Regions from separate parts of the Arthrobacter sp. BG5 genome, predicted to be linked through region 1. Evidence: predicted binding sites of a transcription regulator. Region 1 holds the regulator's gene; the other holds the start of a gene.

The links. The regulator HrcA, encoded in region 1, represses chaperone genes, less so after heat shock. The targets are predictions, from matches to a motif close to TTNGCACTCGNNNNNNNCGAGTGCNAA.
Region 2: a site for HrcA is predicted at 2,166-2,192, ahead of groES (co-chaperone GroES). Genes of this name have one in related genera too.

The regions. Positions count from the first base shown of each region.
Region 1 is NZ_CM155268.1:328,413-332,290, reverse strand. Features, by position in the region: gene AC1MBE_RS01460 (DUF3097 domain-containing protein) at 1-802, opposite strand, end outside; gene hrcA (heat-inducible transcriptional repressor HrcA) at 1,044-2,057, shown strand; gene dnaJ (molecular chaperone DnaJ) at 2,138-3,265, shown strand; gene AC1MBE_RS01445 (16S rRNA (uracil(1498)-N(3))-methyltransferase) at 3,268-3,878, shown strand, end outside.
Region 2 is NZ_CM155268.1:1,152,337-1,156,214, reverse strand. Features, by position in the region: gene AC1MBE_RS05195 (THUMP-like domain-containing protein) at 33-1,262, opposite strand; gene AC1MBE_RS05190 (hypothetical protein) at 1,319-1,732, shown strand; gene groES (co-chaperone GroES) at 2,348-2,644, shown strand; gene groL (chaperonin GroEL) at 2,725-3,878, shown strand, end outside.

The DNA of each region.
Region 1 (3,878 bases):
GCTCCAGGTCCGCGTAGCTGCGGACCGCACCGAGGAGTTTCTGCCAGCCCAGGCCGATGTCCTCCTTGGTGCTGTGCGGCCAGCCGAAGGCCGTCAGGATGCCGGTTTTCCAGTCCACGCCGCGCGGAATCACCGGCCACCGCTCAATGCCCAGTACGGCCGGTCGGATCGCCTGCCAGACGTCGACGTAGGGGTGACCGACGATCAGCACGTTGCCGGCCGCGCCGGGAGAGGCCATCACGGCGTCGGCGATCCGGGATTCCTTCGAGTCGGGAACCAGGTGGTCCACCAGCAAGCCGAGCCGGCGGCCGGGGCCGGGACGGAAGTCCCTGACGGCGCCGGCGAGGTCGTCGATGCCGTGCAGGGGTTCGACGACGATGCCCACCACACGGAGGTCGTCACCCCAGACCTTCTCGACGAGCTCGGCGTCGTGCTTGCCTTCCACCCAGATCCGGCTGGCTTTAGCTACCTGGGCCCGCTGTCCGGCGACCCGGACCGAACCGGACGCGGTACGGGTGCCGGCTGCGCTGCCCGCGGCGGCTGCCCGCGGGGCGGGCGGCATGAGCTTGATCGGCCGGCCTTCGAGCAGGAACCCGAAGCCGAGGCGGAAGGAGCGTGACTTGCCGCGCCGGTCCTCGAGGGCCACGACGTGCATGCCGCCGGACTTCTCCACCCGGGTCACGGCGCCGACCCAGCCGGACTGCACATCCTCGAGCACCATGCCCCGTTCCACCGCGATTTCGGGCAGCTGGGCCTTGGCGGGGGCGGAGAGATCCTGCGGGCCCCAATTCTGGTACGACATCTGCTACACACTGCTTTGCACTCGGGAATTTGGGCGAAAGAACGGCGGTGCGGCCCGTGGTGTGCCCGGAAACACCCGTCCCGGGGGTCACGCCCGCAGCGAATCCAATGCTAACAACGGCGCGACTCATATTAGACTGGTTAGCACTTAGGCATGTCGAGTGCTAACCGCGGGTTCCCCGGGCGGGTCTTTCCGCGCGGCCGGCGCCGGCAATCCGATACGGGTCGATTGGAGGTGGAGCGTGAGCGAGCCACGCAAACTCGAAGTGCTGCGCGCCATCGTGGAGGACTACGTCCATTCCCGCGAGCCCGTGGGATCCAAGGCGCTCGTGGAGCGGCACCACCTGGGTGTGTCCAGCGCCACGATCCGCAATGACATGGCCGCGCTGGAAGACGAGGGCCTGATCACGGCGCCGCACACGAGTGCCGGCCGGATTCCCACGGACAAAGGCTACCGCCTGTTCGTGGACCAGATTTCTGCGGTCAAGCCGTTGTCCCCGGCCGAGCGCCGCGCCATCCAGGCGCTGCTGGAGGGTTCCGAGGATCTCGACGACGTCCTGGACCGGACCGTCCGGCTGCTGTCGCAGCTGACCAACCAGGTCGCCGTCGTGCAGTACCCGCTCCTGAGCCGGGCCCGCGTCCGGCACATCGAATTCGTGCTCCTGGCGCCCCGCAAGGTGCTCACGGTGCTGATTGCGGACACCGGCAAGGTGGAGCAGCGGGTGATCGACGTCGGCCAGGACCTCGGCGACGACGCCCTCGCGGAGCTCCGGACCCTGTTCCTGGCCAGGCTCTCCGGCACCCCGCTGGGGCTGCTGCCCCAGTCGCTGCAGGCCGTGGTGGACAACTGCCCGCCGGTGCGGCGCGGCGCCGCCCAGGCCCTGTCCCGGGGACTGGAGTCGCTGGCCGCGAGCAGCCGCGAGGAGCGGATGGTCATGGCCGGCACCGCCAACCTGGCCCGCTCCAACGTCGATTTCCCGCTGAGCATCGGCCCCGTGCTGGAGGCGCTCGAAGAGCAGGTGGTGATGCTGCGCCTGCTCAGCGACATGGCGCAGGACCCGCGCGGCGTCACCGTCAGCATCGGCCGGGAGAACCCCTACGACGGGCTTTCCGAAGCCTCCGTGGTGGCCACCGGCTACGGCCCGGACGCCACGGCCAAGGTCGGCGTCCTGGGGCCCACCCGGATGGACTATCCGACCACCATGGCCGCCGTCCGTGCGGTCGCCCGCTACCTTTCGCGGATCCTTGGGCCCTGACGGGCCGGATCCGGCACCGGACTTCTTGCCCACTACAGGCAGTGCCCCACTGGCAGTACAAAAAGGAAGAGATACACACTTTGAGCAGCCACTATGACGTTCTTGGAGTCTCCCGTGAAGCGACGGGGGAAGAGATCAAGAAGGCCTACCGCAAGCTTGCGCGGACCCTGCACCCGGACGTGAACCCCGGGGACGACGCCTCCGAGCGCTTCAAGGCGGTCACGCACGCCTACGAGGTCCTGTCGGACCCGCAGAAACGCAGGGTCTACGACACCACGGGCAACGAGAACGGGACCGACAACGGTTTCGGCGGCGGCTACGCCGGCCAGGGCTTCGCCTTCCAGGACATCTTCGAGACCTTCTTCGGCGGGGCCGGCGGCCAGGGCGGCCCCGCCTCCCGGGTACGCCGCGGCCAGGACGCGCTGATCAGCGTCCGGATCGACCTCCGCGACGCCGTCTTCGGCGTGAACAAGAAGCTTGAAGTGGACACCGCCGTCACCTGCCCCACCTGCGAGGGCTCCTGCTGCCGCCCCGGCAGCCACCCCGAACGCTGCGATATCTGCGGCGGCAGCGGGCAGGTCCAGCGGGCCGTGCGTTCCATCCTCGGCCAGGTCATGACCACGGCCCCCTGCGGAAGCTGCGAGGGCTTCGGCACCGTCATCAAGGACCCGTGCAACGAGTGCGCCGGCCAGGGCCGGATCCGCAGCCGCCGCACGCTCACCGTGAAGGTTCCGGCCGGGGTCGCCACCGGCACCCGGATCCAGCTGTCCGGCCAGGGCGAGGCCGGACCGGCCGGCGGACCCTCCGGTGACCTCTACGTCGAGATCCGGGTCAACAACGACGCCACCTATGTGCGTGAGGGCGACGACCTGCACGCGAGCCTGAACATTCCGATGACCGCCGCCGCGCTGGGCACGGAACTGACCCTGGACACCTTCGACGGGCAGCAGGAGATCGACGTCAAGGCCGGCACCCAGTCCGGGGAGGTCATCACGCTCCGCGGCCTGGGCGTGACGCACCTGCGCGGCTATGGCCGCGGGGACCTCAAGGTCCATCTGCAGGTGGACACCCCGGCCAAGCTCGACGCCGCCCAGGAGGACCTGCTCCGGCAGCTCGCCAAACTCCGCGGCGAGCAGTTCACTGAGGGGAAGCTTGCCGCCAGCGGTGGCGTCTTCGCCAAGCTGCGGGACCGGCTCGGTAACCTGTAGCGGTGAGTAACCCGGTCTTCTTCACCCCTGCAGGCTCCCTGGACCAGCAGGTCCCCGGCGCGACGTTCGTCCTCGACGGCGCCGAGGCGCGCCACGCGGTGACGGTCAAGCGCCTGGCCGTGGGGGAGGCCGTCGACATCACCGACGGCGCCGGCAGGCGCATCACCGGCACGGTGACCGCCGCCGCGCCCCAGCAGCTGACCGTGGAGTGCATTGAGGTCAGCACCGAGCCGCGGCCCGACGTACGGCTGGTGCTGGTGCAGGCGCTGGCGAAGGGGGACCGGGACGAACTGGCCGCCGAAACCGCGACGGAACTGGGGATCGACGCCGTCGTCCCCTGGCAGGCGGAACGGTCGATTGTCCGCTGGAAACCTGAGCGCGCCGCGAAGGCGCACGCCAAATGGCAGTCTGTGGTGACGGCGGCCGCGAAGCAGGCGCGCCGGGCCTGGATTCCGGAAGTCCGCCCCGCCGTCGACGGCAACGGACTGCAGGCGGCCGTGGCCGCCGCGGACCTTGCCGTGATCCTGCACGAGGACGCGGTGCGGCCGCTGCGGCAGGTGCTGGAAGCCTGGCAGCAGCAGGCGGCCGACGGCGGCGTCCCCCGGGAGGTGCT
Region 2 (3,878 bases), 820 kb from region 1:
TAGACCGGCTGCCCTGGACCGGCGGCACGCCGCTAGACCGGCTGCACGGAGATGGCCACCCGTTCCTCGCCGATTCTGGTGAGGACCAGGGTGGCCGTCTTTTTGGCAGTGTTCTTGGCGTTCTTGCCGCCGCCGGGGAGCAGCTGCTTGCGCAGTTCTTCCGGAGTGACCGAGGTGCCGCGCTTCTTGATGTCGAGGACGCCCACGCCGTTGTCCTTGACCCAGGCCTTGAGTGCCTTGGCGTTGAACGGCATCACCTCGAGGACCTGGTACGCCCGGGCGAAGGGGGTGTCGCGCAGTTCCGGGGCGCAGATGTAGGCGATGTGTTCGTCCAGCAGATGTCCGCCCAGCTGGAGTGCGACGTCGGCGACGAGTCCCGCGCGGATCACGGCGCCGTCGGGCTCGTAGAGGTAGCCTTCCACCGGGCCCACGGGGGCAGCCGGGCCGGCGTCGAAGTCCTCCGTGCTGGTGAGTTCCGCCGCGCCCTGCGGCCCCAGGACCAGGGCAGCGCGACGGATTCCGGGCCGGCGTACGGCGTTGAACCACAGTGCCACCTCGGTGACGTCGCCGCCCACCGAAACCCACTGCGCCTCGCAGTCCGCCGGCACCGAATCATGCGGCATGCCGGGGCCCATTTTCACGCCGACGGCACGGCCCGACGCGGCCAGCGATTCCACGAAGGACAGCGGCGGGGAGAAATCTTCCGGGTCCCAGAGGCGCTTGGTTCCGGAGCTGGAGGTGGTGCGGCGTGCCGGGTCCAGCCAGACGCCGTCGATCCCGTCAAGCGGAACGGCGGCGGCATCGGCATGGACCACGGTGGCGTTGCGGAACGGGATCAGATTCATCGTGGCGCAGGCGGCGGTCGTTTCGTCCAGTTCCACCGCGGTGACCTGGATGTCCAGGGAGGCCAGCGCCATCGCGTCGGCGCCCAGCCCGCAGCCCAGGTCCGCCACATGGGCGATCCCGGCTTCGGCGAACCGCTGCGCGTGCCGTGCCGCCACGGTGAGCCGTGTGGCCTGCTCCAGTCCGGCCCGGGTGAAAATCATCTGCCGGGCGAATTCACCGAATTTGGCTTCCGCCCTGGTCCGCAGCCGGGATTGGGTGAGCGCGGCGGAGACCAGCTCGGGGGAGTGGCCGGCCTTACGGAGCGAGGCGTTGAGCCGGAAGGCCTCCTCTTCACGGTACGGTCCCAGCGAGGCCAGCAGCTCCCAGCCCTCCGGATTGAGGAGCGGGGCGATCTGGTCCTGCGTAGTCTCAGCCATGCCATCAAGCCTAGTTCAGGCGTGGAACCCGCGGCGCGGCCGATAGGCTGGACGGCATGGACGGCAAGGAAACAGACGACTTCGGCACAGCAAGCATGCGGGAGCAGGCGGGCGGCGAAGTCCGTGACAGCCGGGGACCGGCCCGTTTCGCCCGTCCGGCGCTGATCGCCGGCAGCGTGATCGCCGTCGTCTGCGTGGCATTGCTGGTCATCATCTTCTTCCTGGACGCCTTCAACGCAACCGTTTACTCCGTGGGCGGCAAGGATGTGAAGGACGCGACCGACGAGGCGCGCGCCATCCGCGACACCTACGCCGCCGCCCGGGTGGGCGGCATCATCTTCCTGGTTCTCGGGGCGGCGGCCGCCCTGGCCGGCGGCTTTGTGCTGTACCGCGAACGGAACGCCTCCGCCCGGGTCGAGGAGGACGACGACGGCCAGGACTGGGACTACGAGGACCTCGCGGGGGAGTAGCCCTCCGCAGCCGCGCCGGCCGCTGGACATGTCCCTCGCCCTGCGTCGGACCGTCTTCCGGACATGTCCCTCGTCCTGCGCCGGACGCACCTCCGGACATGCCCAGCCTTAGCAGGATGCTCCTCCGGACATGCTCAGTCCTCGACTCCGGGGCTGCACATAATGCCGTTATGTCCGACGCCGGCGACCAGGAATGGGCATGTCCCTCGTTCTGCGCAGGATCCGCGTCCGGACATGCCCAGCCTTAGACGTCAGCGCTGCACATAATGCCGTTATGTCCGACGCCGGCTGCCGGGAATGAGCATGTCCCTCGCGCCCGGGCTGCAAGAATAATGTCCATCCACCGGCGCCCGCTGGACACAGCCACGGTGAGTCCACTGGCCGCCACAAGAAACGGGCATGTCCCGTGCGGGCGTTCACCAGGGACGAACTTCTGGCACTCACCTTGACCGAGTGCTAACTACTTACATAGAGTCGTCATTAGCACTCTCCCTAGGCGGGTGCTAACAGCTGAAGCTTGACAGCCAGGCTGCGGCCGGCACCGCGACGACGGTCTGTACGCCTTGGCACCACAGCTTCAAAGTCCACGAATTTGCTGACGAAAAGGAGAGGTCCTTGTCGGTCTCTATTAAGCCTCTTGAGGATCGTATTGTTGTCCGCCCGCTCGAAGCCGAGCAGACCACGGCTTCCGGCCTGGTCATCCCGGACTCCGCCCAGGAGAAGCCGCAGGAAGGCGAAGTTGTTGCAGTAGGCCCCGGCCGCTTTGACGACAACGGCAACCGCGTTCCCGTAGACGTTGCCGTCGGCGACGTTGTTATCTACTCCAAGTACGGCGGAACCGAAGTCAAGACCGGCGGCGTTGAGTACCTCGTGCTGTCCGCCCGCGACGTCCTGGCGATCGTCGTAAAGTAACTCTCTTGGACCCCCGCGCCGCCGCTCCTTCACTCTGAACGGAACGGCTGCGCGGGGTTCTGTCTTGAAAGGACAAAACCATGGCAAAGCAGCTCGCGTTTAACGACGCTGCCCGCCGGTCGCTTGAAGCCGGCATCGATAAGCTCGCCAACACGGTCAAGGTGACGCTCGGCCCGCGCGGCCGCAACGTCGTGCTGGACAAGAAGTGGGGCGCCCCCACGATCACCAACGACGGTGTCACCATCGCCCGCGAAGTGGAACTGGACGACCCGTACGAGAACCTTGGCGCTCAGCTCGCCAAGGAGGTCGCCACCAAGACCAATGACGTCGCCGGTGACGGCACCACCACCGCCACCGTGCTCGCCCAGGCCCTGGTCAAGGAAGGCCTGCGCAACGTTGCAGCCGGCGCCGCCCCGGGCCAGATCAAGCGCGGCATCGAGGTCTCGGTCGAGGCCGTTGCCGCCCGCCTGCTGGAAAACGCCCGCCCGGTTGAGGGCACGCAGGTGGCCAACGTTGCCGCCATCTCCGCGCAGAGCGACGAGGTCGGCGAGCTCCTGGCCGAGGCCTTCGGCAAGGTCGGCAAGGACGGTGTGATCACCATCGAGGAGTCCTCCACCACGCAGACCGAGCTGGTCCTCACCGAGGGCATGCAGTTCGACAAGGGCTACCTGTCCCCGTACTTCGTCACCGACGCGGAACGCCAGGAAGCGGTGCTTGAGGACGCGCTGATCCTGATCAACCAGGGCAAGATCTCCTCGGTCCAGGAATTCCTGCCGCTGCTGGAAAAAGCGCTGCAGAGCTCCAAGCCGCTCTTCATCATCGCCGAAGACGTCGAGGGCGAGGCCCTCTCCACGCTGATCGTCAACCGCATCCGCGGCACCCTGAACGTCGTGGCCGTCAAGGCTCCGGGCTTCGGCGACCGCCGCAAGGCCATGCTGCAGGACATCGCGACCCTCACGGGCGCGCAGGTTGTTTCCCCGGAACTGGGCCTCAGCCTGGACACCGTGGGCCTTGAGGTGCTCGGCACCGCCCGCCGCATCACCGTGACGAAGGACAACACCACCATCGTTGACGGCGCCGGTTCGGCCGAGGACGTCGCGGCCCGGGTCGCCCAGCTGCGCGCCGAGCTGACCCGCACCGATTCCGACTGGGACAAGGAAAAGCTGCAGGAACGCCTGGCCAAGCTGGCCGGCGGCATCGGCGTGATCAAGGTCGGCGCTGCCACCGAGGTCGA